Regions from separate parts of the Halorhodospira halochloris genome, predicted to be linked through region 3. Evidence: predicted binding sites of a transcription regulator. Region 3 holds the regulator's gene; each other region holds the start of a gene.
What was found. The regulator sigma-54, encoded in region 3, starts transcription at its own class of promoters, with help from an activator protein. The targets are predictions, from matches to a motif close to TGGCANGNTNCNTGCTT.
Positions count from the first base shown of each region.

Region 1: glnA (glutamate--ammonia ligase) is a predicted target of sigma-54. The motif match lies at 4,238-4,254, and genes of this name have one in related genera.
Region 2: nifH (nitrogenase iron protein) is a predicted target of sigma-54. The motif match lies at 1,752-1,768, and genes of this name have one in related genera.

Region 1 is NZ_AP017372.2:680,000-685,637, forward strand. Features, by position in the region: gene HH1059_RS03260 (LysM peptidoglycan-binding domain-containing protein) at 1-1,640, opposite strand, end outside; gene gloB (hydroxyacylglutathione hydrolase) at 1,667-2,437, opposite strand; gene HH1059_RS03270 (class I SAM-dependent methyltransferase) at 2,543-3,286, shown strand; gene rnhA (ribonuclease HI) at 3,279-3,740, shown strand; gene HH1059_RS03280 (hypothetical protein) at 3,700-4,059, shown strand; gene glnA (glutamate--ammonia ligase) at 4,315-5,638, shown strand, end outside.
Region 2 is NZ_AP017372.2:1,293,479-1,299,116, reverse strand. Features, by position in the region: gene nifD (nitrogenase molybdenum-iron protein alpha chain) at 1-758, opposite strand, end outside; gene nifH (nitrogenase iron protein) at 816-1,697, opposite strand; gene nifM (nitrogen fixation protein NifM) at 1,989-2,837, opposite strand; gene HH1059_RS06080 (nitrogen fixation protein NifZ) at 2,834-3,295, opposite strand; gene HH1059_RS06075 (nitrogenase-stabilizing/protective protein NifW) at 3,276-3,707, opposite strand; gene nifV (homocitrate synthase) at 3,704-4,915, opposite strand; gene nifB (nitrogenase cofactor biosynthesis protein NifB) at 4,919-5,638, opposite strand, start outside.
Region 3 is NZ_AP017372.2:2,026,884-2,032,521, forward strand. Features, by position in the region: gene HH1059_RS09280 (KdsC family phosphatase) at 1-203, shown strand, start outside; gene lptC (LPS export ABC transporter periplasmic protein LptC) at 233-805, shown strand; gene lptA (lipopolysaccharide transport periplasmic protein LptA) at 783-1,295, shown strand; gene lptB (LPS export ABC transporter ATP-binding protein) at 1,299-2,024, shown strand; gene HH1059_RS09300 (RNA polymerase factor sigma-54) at 2,080-3,552, shown strand; gene hpf (ribosome hibernation-promoting factor, HPF/YfiA family) at 3,565-3,912, shown strand; gene HH1059_RS09310 (PTS sugar transporter subunit IIA) at 3,940-4,410, shown strand; gene HH1059_RS09315 (HPr kinase/phosphorylase) at 4,407-5,072, shown strand; gene rapZ (RNase adapter RapZ) at 5,054-5,638, shown strand, end outside.

The DNA of each region.
Region 1 (5,638 bases), 1.3 Mb from region 3:
GCCCCCTGCTGAGTCACGTCAACCTCTATCCTGAGGCGTTGGCCCGGCTGTAAGTAGCTCCCCTCGGCGATATCGTTGGTCCTTTTGATATCGCTGACCCGAACGTTAAAGCGCTGCGCAATACGGGCAAGCGAATCCCCGCGGCGAACAGTGTAGGTTATTGTCTGCTTGCGCTGACTGGGTGAATCAGCGCCAGCCTGAATCGCTTCGCCATCAACCCATACCACCAGCTTCTGGTTGGGGCGCAGCGTGTCCCCTGGGGCCATCCCGTTCCAGGAGGCGAGTTGGCGAACACTAACATTGTAGCTTCTGGATATGTCCCAGAGTGTTTCGCCGGGTTGAACGATATGCTCACGCCTTTCACCGGCTCGGTTACGCTGCTGCAGGGCGCGCAGGCGATTGGCAGCGCTGAGCGAGTACTCACTTGGTGGCCGGCTTGATACGGGCACATAGAGGGTGTCACCTGTGCGTAAGGAGTGATCGTGAAGCCCGTTGATCTCCTGAATAAGATCGACATTGATATTGTACTGGCGGGCGATATGGCTCAGGGTCTCGCCTGAGCTGACCTCGTGGCGGCGCCACTCAACGAGCTCATCGCGATCCATCTTGGCTAGCTCCGCCTCCAATCTGTCCGCCTCTTCTTTTGGCAGGACTAGCCGGTGTGGCCCCTCTGGAGCCGTAGCCCAACGATTGTAACCGGGGTTGAGCAGATAGAGCCTATCGATTGATATATCAGCCCATTCGGCCGCGAGTGCAAGGTCTATCTGATGGTCGGCTTCGACTATGCGGATGCGCTGTTCGTTGGTGATTGGGGGTAGGCTGACCTGGTATTCCTCTGGCTCCTGAATAATGTCACGGATAGCAAGTATGCGCGGCACATAGGCCATTGTCTCGCTGGGCAGCTGGAGGTTCCAGTAGCTTGGTTCCTTGCCCGCAGCCCGAGCGCGTTGCTGGGCCGCTCGCACGTTGCCTTGGCCGGCGTTGTATGCGGCCATCGCAAGCAACCAGTCGCCATCGAAAGTCTCGGCGAGGCGATCGAGGTAATCCAAGGCTGCCTCAGTCGAGGCGACTATGTCACGCCGACCATCGTACCAGTAGTTCATCTCCAGGCCGAAGATGCGCCCTGTGCTCGGAATGAACTGCCACACCCCCGCCGCCCGTCCATGGGAGTAGGCAAAGGGCTGAAAAGCGCTCTCCACCACGGCCAAGGCTACAACCTCGGTCGGCATGTCGCGCTCCTCGATCTCATCAAGGATATAGTAAAGATAAGGTTCGGCGCGCCGGGCTAAGGCATTGAAATAGCTGTTTCTGCCTTTAAAGAGCTGTTTTTGCTGCTCAATGCGACTATTGTTCTCGGCCTCCAGTTGGAAACCCTCGCGCAGTCGCTGCCAAATATCCATCGGGTAATCGGGGACAGTTGATGAGTAATGCCCGGGTTGATAATCGAACTCGGGGACCAAGTCGAACGGCGGCCCCAAGGCCAGATCTATACTCTCCTGATCTAGCTGAGTTATCCAGTCTGGCTGCGCTGTGCTGTCCTGCTCAGGAGGCTTGAAGTCATGGGTTATCTCATATGACTCAAAACTGGCGCAGCCAGCCATGGTTATGGTTACAAGTGCCCCCAATGCAGTCCGTTTCATAAGTTTGTTCTTTTGGTTCCGCGATTTTAGCCGCGATCTTTCCAGTGCCGCAGCGTGGCGAAGACCTCAGTCTTGGTGGTTAGCTTGCCCCCGGCCCAGCGCTCGGCTGACTCAACTACGCTAGCTTCGTGTGTGCGTAGAAAAGGATTGCTTTGCTTCTCCTCCCCAAGCGAACTCGGCAGAGTTGGCTGCGACTTCCCACGTAGGGCGCGCATTTGCTCTAATCGTTTGGCGATTTGCTGGTTATCAGGCTCAACCCTGTGGGCAAACTCCAGATTCTTGACGGTATACTCGTGGCCGCAGTAAAGCAGCGTCGAGTCTGGCAGGGTCGCTAACCTTTGCAGCGACTCATGCATCTGCTCGGCGCTGCCCTCAAACAGCCGGCCACAGCCGCCGGCGAACAGGGCATCGCCGCTAAACAGGCAGCCGTCGACGTAATAAGCAACATGGCCCTTGGTGTGGCCAGGGACAGGTATCACATCAATACCCGGAAAGCCGTCAAGGGTGATCTGCTCACCGCCATGTAGGGGATGATTGACCCCCCTGATGCCCTCTGCGCCGGGTCCGTATATCGGTGTTCGGCCAGTACCGGCGAGCTCTACGGCAGCCGCGGTGTGATCAGGATGGTGGTGGGTCAGCAGCAGTGCTGATATGGTTGCACCATGCTTGTTCAGCCACTCATTGACCGGCTGCGCTTCGCCAGGGTCTACTACCAATACCCGAGACTGATCGCCATCGCCTGAGACGATCCAGATATAGTTATCATTTAGTGCGCTTACTGACTCTACTCTCAGCATATTTCCGGATTCTACATAAGTCAAATGGATGGCGTAAAGCTTTAATGACGCGTATAAAATTTAGTGGAATAGGATTTCTTTTTCCTCACCTTTGTTGAGCGAACAATGCTAGCAAACGGCAAATCCATGCACATGCTACGGCAGTGGTATCAGACTCCCCTCGGCTGTCGGGTGGCTGAAGCCGAACGAGCTGCCCTGAGTGCTGAGTTATCAGCACTGCGCATCGGTTATGCGGTTTGTATTGGGGATCTGAATGATGGCCTTAGTGTGGCGCCTACACTGCGCCAGTGGCAGGGTGGCGAAGCTGGTGACCTGATATTCGACCCTAGTCGACTGCCATTTCAGGCGCAATCACTCGATTGCCTGATCCTTAGGCATGTGCTGGAGCTCGTCGAAGAGCCGCAAGCAGTGCTGCATGAGGCGCATCAAGTTCTGCGTCCGGAGGGCAAATTGCTGGTGTTGAGCTTCAATCCGCTGGGACCGTGGGGGGTGGCGCGGTTGATCGGCCACTGGCGAGGTGCAGAGCCACCGTGGTGCGGGCGGCAGTGGTTGGCTACGGCCATCGCTATGCGCCTGCGTCAAATCGGTTTTGCCGATATTACTGTGCAGTTCATCTGCCACCGTCTGCCTGTGCAGCGCAGCAGCGTTCAGCAACGCTTCGATTGCTGGGAGAGCTGGGTGAGGCGCTTGGGGGCGGGGCGGGCTAACGCGGCGGTCCAAATGGTGGCGGCTCGGCGGCGTACACCGGCGGGGTTGAGCGGTCTGGTGAGTTCGCGACTGGCTCGCGGCAGGCAAGAGCCGGGAGCAGCTCAGCCTGCCTCAGGTCGACAGGGTTGGTTTAATGGGTGAGCAGGAAACAGGAGAGGGCGATATGGTTGAGGCTTTCACGGACGGCGCCTGCCGCGGCAACCCAGGCCCCGGGGGTTGGGGAGTGCTGCTGCGCTATAAGGGGTATGAGCGCGAACTGTGGGGTGGTGAACGGCAGACTACTAATAACCGCATGGAGCTGACCGCGGCAATCCGGGCCTTAGAAGAGCTCAGCAGGCCGTGTCAGGTGGTGTTGACCACCGACTCGGAGTACGTCCGTAAGGGCATAACCGAGTGGATGGCGGGCTGGAAGCGGCGCGGCTGGGTTACTTCCGCGCGCAAACCGGTCAAGAATAAGGATCTATGGCAGCGTCTCGATGAGCTGGCCGATTACCATAAAGTCGAGTGGCGCTGGGTTAGGGGCCACTCTGGGCATGAGGAGAATGAGAGGGTTGATGAACTTGCTAATCGCGGAGCGGATGAGGTGCAGAACTAACAGCCCACTTTGCCTGCTAGCGGCGTTTGCGCTATGCATTGTGGCGTTAACGGGCTGTTCTGAGCCAGATGTTGACGGCTTGGCGCAGGAGTACTGCGATTATTTTGAGAGCGCCGCAGATATGGATTTTGAGCAAAAGCAGGAGACCATAACCGCGCTCGATCGCCGCCTGATAGAGAAGAATGTCCGTCAGGGGCGGATGCGCACTGCCCTGCGGCAGACCTGCCCGGATGTTATTGCGCGTTCGGATGTCGAGATGATGGGGATCATGGGTCAGGATCTGCTCGAGATGCAAGAGCAGTTGCGTGAGTTGAGGTAACTGCTATGTTCCATGGTTGTGCGCACCATAACTGTGCACCAAAACGGGGAGAGTGGCGAGCTGCTGCACAAAATGCGTGCATAAGCGATAAATCTCAAGGTTAGTAAGGCAGGGGAGGGAAGTCTTTAACAAAGCCTTCGAGCCGATTGGCGCCCCTAACCAAGCCTGCGTGCAGTTTTGGCACGGCCCTTGCTTTATTACAGGGCGACCCCCCTAAGAGCGGGGACACGAAATTACCCAATCGGAGGCAGCACTATGGCTAAAAGCGCACAAGAAGTAATGAAGATGATCAAGGACGAGGGCGTGAAGTTTGTCGACCTGCGCTTCACTGATACCCGCGGTAAGGAGATGCACGTCTCTCTGCCGACAGGTCAGGTCGAGGAGGATCTTTTTGAAGACGGCAAGATGTTCGACGGCTCATCCATCCAGGGCTGGAAGGGGATCCAAGAGTCGGATATGATTATGCTGCCCGACCCGGAATCGGCTGTGCTCGACCCGTTTACCGATGAGCCGACCCTCAACCTCGTCTGTGACATCCTGGAGCCGAGCACCCTTCAGGGTTATGGGCGCGATCCGCGCTCGGCGGCCAAGCGCGCCGAGGCCTATCTGGCCTCAACCGGCATTGGCGATACCGCGCTGTTCGGCCCCGAACCAGAATTCTTTGTGCTCGACGATGTACGCTGGGGCTCTAGCATGGGCGGGGCTTTCTACGAGGTAGATTCGGCTGAGGCGGGGTGGAATTCCGAGCGGGTCTACAAAGACGGCAACATCGGTCACCGCCCCGGAGTGAAGGGTGGTTACTTTCCAGTCCCGCCGGTCGATTCGCTGCACAATATCCGCAGTGCCATGTGCCTGGCTATGGAGGAGATGGGGCTGGTTACCGAGGTCCACCACCACGAGGTGGCCACCGGCGGGCAGTGTGAGATCGGTACCGGTGCCAACACCCTGGTCAAGCGCGCCGATGACCTGCAGACCTTGAAATACTGCGTCAAGAATGTCGCGCACGCCTACGGCAAGACCGCAACCTTTATGCCCAAGCCGCTGGTCGGCGATAACGGTAACGGCATGCACGTCCACCAGTCGATCGCCAAGGGCGGCAACAACGTATTCAGCGGCGACGGCTACGCTGGGCTCTCCGAGGAGGCGCTATTCTATATCGGCGGCATCCTCAAGCACGCCAAGGCGATCAACGCCTTCGCCAACGCCTCGACCAACAGCTATAAGCGCCTGGTGCCAGGCTTTGAGGCCCCGGTGCTGCTCGCCTACTCGGCCCGTAACCGCTCGGCATCAATCCGGGTGCCGTACGTCGCTAACCCCAAAGGGCGGCGGATTGAGGTGCGCTTCCCCGACTCAACCGGCAATCCTTACTTCGCCTTTACCGCGATGTTAATGGCCGGCCTCGACGGCATCCGCAACAAGATCCACCCTGGTGAGGCGATGGACAAAGACCTCTACGACCTGCCACCTGAGGAGGAGAAGGAGATTCCCAAGGTCGCCTTCCAACTCGATGAGGCCCTCGAGGGGCTGGATAACGACCGCGAGTTCCTCAAGCAGGGCGGGGTGATGTCGGATGATCTGA
Region 2 (5,638 bases), 730 kb from region 3:
GACCACTGCGCGAGGACGTTCAGGCCCATCTCCTCGAGCAGGATCCGTGATGACCACAAGTCACCACCGATGTTGTAATCACCGATGATGGCGACATCGTAGGGCCCCGGTTCAGGGCGCTCGTCGTAACGCTTAGTGAGCACGTGATCACGGATAACGTCATTGGCGATATGGTGGCCGAGTGACTGCGATACCCCGCGAAAGCCCTCACAGCTGACCGGTAATACGGCTTTGTCAATCCGCTTACCGGCCTCCCGGGCGACTGACCCTATATCGTCACCGATCAGTCCGATCGGGCACTCGGACTGCACCGTAGTGCCCTTGTTAAGGGGGAAGAGCATCTCGATCTCGTCGATGATCTTCTTCAGCTTATGATCACCGCCAAAGACGATGTCTTTCTCCTGGAAATCGGAGGTGAAGTTGATAGTGGTAAAGCTATCCGCCCCGGTCACCCCGCTGTAGTAATGGCGCCGTCCGCCGCGCGAGTACTGACCGCAGCCGACCGGACCGTGCGATAGATGCACCATGTCCTTGACCGGCCCCCACACTACCCCGCGCGAGCCAGCATAGGCACAGCCACGCTGGGTCATCACCCCGGGGACAGATTTACGATTAGAGGTCATGCACTTGCTGGCATCATCCAGATTCGGATCATTGGCGGTCAGGTGCTTAGCCCGATCACTGCGTGCCTGCTCGGGATAGACCTCAAGGACCTCTTCAATGAGGGCCTCTGACTCTTGGCGATTCATGCTCGACATGGGTGGTTGCTCCCCTTTGTGTAAGACGCGTAATTCAGCTGCATTTCCCGCCGCCCATTAAGCCGATGCGCCTTCATCCGCCTTCTGTCCGACGATGCTCTCATCGACATCCTCAATGATCCCGAACTCCATAAGCAGGTTCTCTAGATCATCCATCTCCATTGGGGTCGGCACGACAAAGTTTTTGTTTTCGTCGATGTTCTTGGCTAATTCGCGATAGACATCAGCCTGCTTACAGGTTGGGTTGTATTCGATGACGGTCATGCGCCTTATCTCGGCGTGCTGTACGACATTATCGCGCGCGATAAAGCCAATCATCTGAGTGCCGAGCCCCTTAGCAAGGGCATCAATCAACTCATCTTCACGATCGGTATTGCGTGAGTTACAGATCAGACCGGCGAGGCGCACACCGCCTGAGCTGGAGTACTTGACGATGCCCTTAGCGATGTTATTGGCTGCATACATGGCCATCATCTCGCCGGAGACAACGATATAGATCTCCTGTGCCTTGTTCTCGCGGATCGGCATCGCGAACCCGCCGCAGACGACGTCACCGAGCACGTCGTAGAAGACGTAGTCGATGTCCTCTTCGTAGGCGCCCTCTTCTTCGAGGAAGTTGATGGCGGTGATAACCCCGCGACCGGCACAGCCTACGCCGGGCTCTGGACCGCCCGACTCAACACAGCGGACATCGCCAAAACCGACCTGCATAACATCCTCGAGCTCCAGGTCCTCAACACTGCCGGCCTCTGCAGCAAGGTGCATGACCGTATTTTGGGCCTTCGCGTGGAGCATCAGGCGGGTCGAGTCGGCCTTCGGATCACAGCCGACAATCATCACCTTCTTGCCCATCTCCGCAAGTGCGGCGACAAGATTCTGAGTAGTGGTTGACTTACCTATACCGCCTTTACCGTAGATAGCTGCTTGGCGCATTTGAATAACCTCCGTTATGGGTTTCTGGTTAGAGTCACAAAGTGACCTTCAACTTTTGTAATGCAATGTGTGTGCCAAATATTTAAGGAACCTTTAAAACTTCCTTCGGAGTCACTCAGCTGCCTCGGTGTGGAAGACGCTGTGAATCCATCCCCGGAGGCTTCATGGCGCCATCCTTGGCGCCAAGACCTTCACACCGAGGTAGTTAAGCGGCTCCGGAGGGAGTTTTAGAGAGCCCCTTAAGGGAAGAGTTAGGGGTCGACTTAGAAGAGAACCCTTGCGGTGAGCGAATGGCTTTTAGCAACCGCATTTTTGCAAGGCCTTGATCCACTGGCGTTTAGCCTGCTCGGAGCGCTGGCCTTGGATCGTCTCGGCGATCTTCTCGCGCACCTGCTCAAGAGGCACCAAGCCGGGCGGCGTGATTTGCTCGCAGAGGAGTACGTGATAGCCCATGGGCGATTCAACTACTCCCTTAACCTGGCCTTCCTCCATACGAAACAGCACGGAGTCGAGCTCTGGATATAAATGCCCACGGGGCAGCGAACCGATCAGGCCGCCGTGCATCGCACTGGGGCACTCAGAGTAGCGCTCGGCTAGTTGCGCAAAATGCTCGGTAACCGCCTGAGATGATTGGCTTAATTGATCAGCCAGCGAAGAGGTTCGCTGATAAGCGCTCGCGCGCCTATTCTCGGCAAAGTCATCGTTGATGGTTATCAATATATGGCGCACTGTGCGGACTTCGTCACGCCAGAACTTTTTCGGATGGCGCCGATAGAACTGCTCTATTTCCTCTTCACTCACCGGCGGGACCTGCTCAGCGACCCTTTCCAGTGCCCCATTAACGCGCAACTCCTGTGCTATTGCACTAGCCAGTGCACCACGATCCAGTCCGTTATCTGCCAATGCCTGCTCGAACTCCCTGGCATCTGCAAAACGCTGCACAATCTGCTCAACAGCCTGCTCAACATCGCTATCATCAATCTGCACGGCGCTAGCTTCGGCTGTTCGCAGGATAAGCTCCTCGATTGCCTGTTCCTTGGCCGCCTGCTCGCGGGCCTGCTCCAACTGCTCAGCGCCGAGCTGTGCTGGGGCGCAATCAAAAAGCCCCAGCGCAGAGCGCATCAGGCGGTAATTCGCCGCGCTCATACAGCCTCTCCCTCCCGCGCCTCCACTGACTCCAGGCTACGCTCCGGGACGAGCAGTGTGCGCCCTGGGAAACGCACGTGATAGGCCGGAGCCTGGGGGTGATCGCGCAGCACCTGGAGGATCTCTCCGACCATCCCCGGCTCAGCCACCACCGCGCCATCAATTGCCAGTCGCCGCTTCGGAGTAACCTGTTCACGCGCCTCGAAAGAACACTCGACCCAAGGCTGGAGCGGGTCAATCAACTCCTCCTCGCGGCAGCCGACGATCTTACCGACACTGGGAAAATCGACGCTGTAGATGATTTGGTCCTGGAGGAATGTGCCTACCTCGCGGACATAGCCGACACTGCCCCGGCGAACCAGCAGTTCGCCACGCTGCGCCCCTGGATACGTGCCATCATCACGCACGTTGCGGACTACTCGCACCGCTGCACCTAGCTCAAAGCGCTGTCTTTGCATGGCCCCTCCCCCGTCGTATAGCTGATATCGGGATAGTTGTCGTATTCAGATCAATTGTTTGTTGCTGATAAACCCTCAGCACTGCCTCGGTACGCGGATCTGAGTTGAGGAAATCATCGTGGGCCTGGCTGAGCATCGCGCCCGCCAGTTTGAGGGCCTCTTGCTGATCCGCTGGCACCTGTTGATTGCGCAAATAGTCATGAAAGCGCTGCAGGATGTGCAGCCGATAGACTCTTACCAGGTCGGCTCGATACTCCACCCCTAAGGCCTCGAAGAAGGCCTCGGCACTGAGTTCTGCAATATCATCAATGCCATCATCGTGGTCATCGGGACCACCCTGGGTACCCTGCACAGTGCCTGCGTTATCCTCCAGCGCCGCCAGCGCCCGCTCTAAAACCACCTGCCAGCTCATCGAAATACCCCCATCACCCGTGCAACTAACCCCTGCAGTTCATGCTCTGAGGGGGCTCTTTTGTGCTCAACACTCCAGCTTCTGATCTGCGGCAGCATAGCCCGCGCCTGATCGCGGGTAACCTCCAAGCCCACCGCCCGACACGCACTTATCACACCACTGGTGCCAGAGTGCTTACCCAGCACGAGTTCATGCTGACGACCCAGATCATCGGGGTTTATGCCCTGATAGTTACGCTCATCCTTGAGCAGGCCATCGACATGGATACCCGCCTCGTGGCTAAAGGCCCCCGCTCCGATGATGCTCTTACCCCACGGCACCGGCCTGCCTGATGCCGACTCGACCAAAGCCGCCACCCCAGTCAAACCGTGCAGATCAATGCTCGAGGGCCTTCCCAGCAGCCTATAAAGTGCGCAAGCCACCTCCTCCAAGGCAGCATTACCGGCGCGCTCACCAAGCCCGCAGACAGTAGTATTAACGTGGCTGGCTCCACCCATCACCGCGGCCAAGGTATTTGCGGTAGCCAGGCCGAAATCGTCGTGGGCATGCATCTCCAACTCCAGCCGGCTAACCGCGCGCAGGTTGGCAAACAGCTCGCGTATCGCAAACGGCTCGCCGATCCCCACGGTATCGGCGATGCGCAGTCTGCGCGCGCCAGCCGCCTCGGCACAGCCGGCCACCTCGAGGAGAAAATCGGGGTCGGCCCGGGTCGCATCCTCCCCGCCAACGCAAACCTCAAGCCCCAGCGCTCGCGCCTCGGCCACCCGCTGCTCAATCTGCGCCAAGACCCAGCCGCGCGAAGTGCCGAGCTTATGCTCGATCTGCTGATCGGAGACCGGGATGGAGAGATCAACCCCCCAGACACCAAGATCGGCACATGCGGCAATATCCTCACCGCGCATCCGGCACCAGACCAATAGCCGGGCAGCCAAACCGGCACCAACCAGGGCGCGTATATCGTCCTGCTCCTCCTCGCCCATCGCCGGGATTCCGACCTCCAACTCAAGGACACCAAGCTGATCAAGCGCAGTAGCGATGGCCAGCTTCTCATCCCGGCTAAAGGCGACCCCGGCCGACTGCTCACCATCGCGCAAGGTGGTATCGTCGATAACTACTTCTACAGCTGCAGTTGTGCTGGTGCGATCTACATCGCCCTCTCGGGATCTCACCGGACCATCTTCTGCGCCACAAAGCCTATTTAAAGCCATAACTCAGCCCTCATCCTCAATCTCCGCATCCGCCTCAGCAAACGCCTGACGGCGGCTTTGTTGCCGGGCCAAGAGGGTATATATGTCTGCCGGTGGGTTGCTGTATGGGTCTTCCGCCGCCCCTTCTTCAGGTAGTTGCTCGGCGGTAAGATTGGCGCTTTGTTCAGCGCCGAGAAAACCCACCGCATCCGCCCGGCACTGTCGACAGTGGCGCATCTGCGGCATATCCCCGGCGCACTTCGCCTGCACGGCCTGCAACTCGGCAGTGCTCGGGGCGGGCTGACCACTAAGGCCGAAAGCGGTGCCGTGCTCTGGCTCGGAGATCAGTGGCATAACGTTGTGCAAGAACGCACCACGCTGGCGCACTGCACTACTCACCGCGGGCAGATGATCATCGTTAATTCCCGGGATGAGCACCGAATTAACCTTTACTAATACATCCTTGGCTGCCAGCTGCTCGATACCCATAAGCTGTTGGTTGAGTAGTATTTCGGCACCCTGCTCGGCGGTATAGCGGCGATGCTCATAGAAGACCCACGGGTGAATCCGGGCGCCTACCGCCGGGTCGATCGCATTGATGGTTACCGTTACGTGCTCAACACCTAAGCTGCACAGCTGATCAACATACTCAGGCAAGGCCAGACCGTTGGTCGATAAACACAAGCGCAACTCTGGGAAGCTCTCGCGCAATAACTCACAGGTGTGCAAAGTCCGCCGCGCATT
Region 3 (5,638 bases):
GGCCGAGTGCATGCTCTTATCTCGGTGACGATATTATCGACATCGCGGCAATAGAGGTTGTCGGTTTAGGGGCTGCGGTAGCTGATGCCCACCCTCAAGTAATCTCCTGTGCTGCTTGGACTACCCAGCACTCGGGAGGACGGGGCGCAGCCCGCGAATTGGCAGAACTGCTACTCCTTGCTCAGAACAAATTAAACTATTAAACGTCCAGATCGCCTGAGGTGGCAGATAAGTGGCGCAGAGAATACTCTTCCCCATTGCGGTAGTTGTTTTGACTATCTTGGTTGGCATCTTCCTAACCCATGATGCCCCCGAAGAAGAGTTGCCCGCTGAACCCGAGGAAGTAGAGCGAGCTGACTACTTTCTGGCCGAATTCGCAATTCATCATCATGATGAACAAGGTAAAATGCGCTCCATATTGAGAGGTAAACAAGGCGAACATTTTCCCGTAAGTCAGACCATTCAGATTGACCAGCCGCATTGGCAGGCGGAGTCAACCGATGGCTCGATTTGGTTCGCAAACTCGCCGTTTGGCTCATTCAAACGCGACACCCAAGTCATAATTCTGCATGAAGACGTAGACATACGCCGCCAGGCAGATGAGCAGCGCCCACCCCTGGATATTGTCACCCGTGAACTGTTTATCAATATCGATAACCATCAAGCAATGACTGAAGAACGGGTAGTCGCCACCGATCCATGGGGCTCGGCAGAAGGCATTGGCATGACTCTGGACTACTATCGCGACAGGCTGCAGTTGCACAACCAGGCGAAAGGACGCTATGAGACTAAACAAGGCGAGTAAATATTTATATACAGCACTGATTCTCTGTCATTGCGCTCTGTCGCTGGCCAGTGATTCGCAGCCCCGCCCACCGATAGAGGTTGAAGCTGACCGAGTCGACATGGATGCCAAGAGCGGAATTAGTATATACCAAGGCAACGCTGTAATGACCCATGGCGAGATGAGGATAAGCGGTGATCGCATAGAGATACACACCACCGAAGAGGGTGAACTAAAGCACCTAATCGTTATCGGCCAACCAGCCCGATACCGCGATCTACCCGAGGGAGAAGAACAGGAAGTGCGCGCTAAAGCGAGTCGTATGGAATATTATGTATCTGGCCCGGAACGGGCGTTATTTTTCGGTGATGCCCTTTTTTGGCAAGGGCAAGACTCGCTAAGCGGCGACAGCGTATTCGTTAATCTCGAAACCCAGGCTGTTAAAGCCCAAGGCAATGATGACCAACGAGCCCGAGCAATCATCTACCCTGGCCAACGTGAGGAGCGCTGAGCTGTGGCGACCTTGAAGGCGGAGGGACTATACAAGAGCTATCGGGGCCGGGCTATCGTTAGTGATGCCAACCTAGAGGTCGCTAAGGGTGAGATAGTCGGCCTACTCGGCCCTAACGGGGCCGGCAAAACAACTTGCTTTTACATGGTGGTTGGCCTGGTTAAGGCTGACGCTGGTAGCATAACCCTTAACCAGGCAGATTTAACCGAGCTACCCATTCATGCTAGGGCCAAAGCTGGTATCGGCTATCTCCCGCAGGAGCCATCAGTATTTCGTAAACTAAGCGTCGCAGACAACCTCAACGCCATTTTGCAGCTGCGCTCAGATCTCAGCCGAGCCGAGCGCAAAAGTGCAGCAGAAGAGCTGCTAGAAGACTTTGGCGTAAATCACGTTCGCGATTCTATGGGAATTTCTCTGTCTGGAGGGGAAAGGCGTCGGGTTGAGATTGCCAGAGCCCTTGCCGCTAATCCGCAATTTATTTTATTGGATGAACCCTTCGCCGGAGTCGACCCAATATCGGTTGGCGACATTCAACGGATAGTTCGCCGGTTAGCCGATCGCGGCATCGGTGTTCTCATTACCGACCACAACGTACGCGAAACCCTGGGCATTGTTCAGAGGGCATATATCCTTAGCGACGGCCGGGTCTTAGCTGCAGGAAACGCCCAAGAAATCCTCGCTGACCCTAAAGTAAGGGAGGTCTATCTGGGTGAGGATTTTAGCTTATGATAAGCTTTAGTGTAGTACTGTTTGAAAATTTAACCACCACTGTAAAGAATTTGATATGAAGCAAACGCTTCAGCTAAGAGTGGGCCAACAGCTGGCCATGACGCCTCAGTTACAGCAGGCCATTCGGCTGCTGCAGCTGTCTAGTCTCGAATTGCATAACGAAATCCAGCAGGCGCTGGAATCCAATCTAATGCTGGAGACTGATGAGGGCGAAGAGACAAGCGTTGCAGACAAGTCAAATCAGGATCAAAACGCGGAAGAGCAACCTAGCGGTGAGGCAATACCCGACGAACTACCCTTGGATACCAGCTGGGAAGATATTTATGACGCCAGCTACGCCTGCGCATCCCCAGGAGCTGATTCAGCCACAGACATCTTAGAGAATCGCAGCTCCAACCCCCAGGGACTGATAGAGCATTTGCTCTGGCAAGTGGAGATGGAGGACCTTACCGAGAGTGAACGTTTAGTTGCCGAGATCATTGTTGATTCTATTGATGAGGACGGCTACCTCCAGTCAAGTGTTGAAGAGATACACGGCCAGCTTCCGACAAGCATCCATTTCAGCCCTAGCGATGTGGAGTCTATCCTTGCCCGTATCCAGCGCTTGGATCCGCATGGCATAGCCGCTCGATCACCTGCAGAGGCACTTTTTATTCAGCTTGAGCAACTCCCCGAAACCACACCTTGGCGAGGGGAAGCGATGGAAATAGTCCTCAACCACTTGGAACGAGTCGCCGAGCAGCGCTATGACGAGATACAAGCCGAGCTAGGCTTGAGTGGCTCGGCTGTTGACGAAACACTCGAACTGATCAGGAGCCTCGATCCTCGGCCGGGTCAACAACTGAGCAACTCTGCACCAGAGTACATCATTCCTGACGTTACCGTATTCCGCCAGGACGGCGCTTGGCATGTTGAACTCAATCGCGAGATGACGCCTACTCTACGGATCAACCCCTACTACGCCAGTCTCGTTAAACGCGGCGATACTAGTGCCGATAATCACTGTTTACGGACCCACCTCCAGGAGGCTCGCTGGTTGTTAAAGAGCTTGCAAAGCCGCAATGAGACGCTGCTTAAGGTGGCCAGCGCCATCGTCGATCGGCAAAGAGAGTTCATGGACCACGGCGAGGAGGCCATGCAGCCTCTGGTATTGCGCGAGATAGCCGAGACAATTGACATGCATGAGTCTACAATATCGCGGATAACAACCAACAAATACATGTACACACCACGTGGGACGTATGAGTTCAAGTACTTTTTTTCCAGTCACGTAAGCACCACAGATGGAGGTGAGGCATCTGCTACTGCCATCCGGGCACGAATAAAACGCTTGATAAGCGCTGAAGAGACCAGCAAACCGCTTAGTGACAGCGCCATCGCTGAATCTCTCAGGGATGAGGGCATCAAGGTAGCACGTAGGACCGTAGCCAAGTATCGTGAATCTTTGGGCATTGCCTCGTCTTCGCAACGCAAAGTCAAACAAAGAGGCTACGGCAATAAGACGCAAGCTGCAGAACTTCGCAAATGAAGGATCCAAGCCATGCAAATCAAACTCAGCGGTCACCATATAGAGATTACCGACTCCTTACGCGACTATGTAAATGACAAGATGAGCAGGCTACAGCGTCACTTTGACAATTTGATTGACACTGAAGTCATACTATCTGTTGAAAAATTGCAACAGAAAGCGGAGGCTAATATACAGCTCGGCAGTGGTGGAGGCAGGGTATTTGCAAATGCAGTCTCTAATGATATGTACGCAGCAATCGATGCGCTGATCGACAAACTGGATCGGCAGATAAAGAAACAGAAGGATAAAGCGGTAGACAAGAAACGTCAGGGCACGTCCTTAAAGTCGAGCCAGCACGAAGACTCGCTCGGGACGTAGTTAAGCTAACTAGCTTACGGACGACATATGGACATCGAGCAACTGATTTCCCCAGAACGGGTCCGCTGCGTTAGTGAGGCCAAGGACAAAGAGCAGGTCCTGTCTTATGTTGGCCAGCTTATAGGCGAAGCCGAAGATCGTCTAACTGGTGATGAGATCTGTAAACGCCTAATGGCCCGTGAACGCCTTGGCAGTACCGGGCTGGGGCATGGCGTCGCCCTGCCTCACGCCCGCCTTGAGGGTATTGATAAGGCCATTGGCGCCTTCATACGGCTCGACCAAGGGATAGACTTCCACGCCTTTGATAGAGCCCCGGTGGACATCCTCTTTGCTCTAGTAGTTCCGGAGCATTTCACTGACGAACACCTGCAGATACTGGCCGCCTTGGCGGAAATGTTTAGTGATCCAGAGCTATGCGAAAAGCTGCGCAGCCCCAGTAGCGATGATAGCTTGCATGAAATACTCCGGGGATGGCGTCCGTCGTCAGATTCAACATGAGTCTTTCAAAATCAAACGATGGCACTATAATCCCCGGTGTGCTGATGCATATCAATGGCCGGGGAGTTCTGCTCCGGGGGCCTAGTGGGGTTGGCAAGAGCGACTGCGCCCTGGCAATGATTCAACGCGGCCATCTTCTTGTAGCAGATGATGCCGTGCTGATTAAACAACAGGACAGTCAGCTGATAGGATCATGCCCGCAGATCGGGTTTGGGCTAATACACCTGCGCGACTTAGGGATAGTAGACATAAGAGAAATCTACGGCGCACAGTCTCTATCCCGCAGCAGCAGGATAGATCTGCAAGTCACACTAACTAGGAATGCAGGCAGTAATTGCCCAATTTCACTAATCAAGGGGCGCCGTCATAGCGCTAATTACTGCGGCACTATTATCCCCGCACTGAAGCTGACCGCTGTAGAGCAACGGCCATTAGCGGAACTCATTGAAATCGCAGTAGCACAGCTAAACTCAACCAGCGAAAAACTATCACACCAAGACATTCCAAACCGTATTACTTACCAAGAGAGTCTTGTTAATACGGACTCTCCCCCATTTGACGGTGCTGGTGAAGATCAAAATACGGCTTATACCCCGATAAACAACCGTACTTCTCGGCTATCACGCGCAGCAGAGGAGGTGGCGTGGCCGAAATCAGGTTAATCGTCGTCAGCGGCCTGTCTGGATCCGGCAAGAGCGTTGCCCTAAACACCCTTGAGGATGCTGGATTTTACTGCATCGATAATTTGCCAGTAAATTTAATCGCTGACTTCGCCCTCTTTGCCAAAAAAAACCATCAAAGGATTGGTAGCAAATTTGCGGTGGGCATAGATGCCCGCAACCCTAAAGAAGATCTTGTCAACCTGCCGCAAACTATAGAATACCTGCAGCAAACTGGCATAACCACGGAAGCCATCTTTCTTTATGCCGATGATTATATTTTGATGCGTCGCTACAGTGAAACACGCCGGCGTCACCCGTTGGCTCAAGATGGCAGACCGCTCAGTGACTCGTTAAAAGACGAAAAGGCGGTATTAGAACCATTGCGCGAACGCGCTGATTGGACTATAGACACCTCAAGGACTAGTGTTCACGATCTAAGATCACTGGTTTATGAAAGGCTCGGAGGCGACCGCCCTACACTCGCGATATTGGTTCAGTCTTTCGGTTTTAAACATGGAATCCCGACCGATGCCGACTATGTCTTTGACGCGCGCTGCCTACCTAAT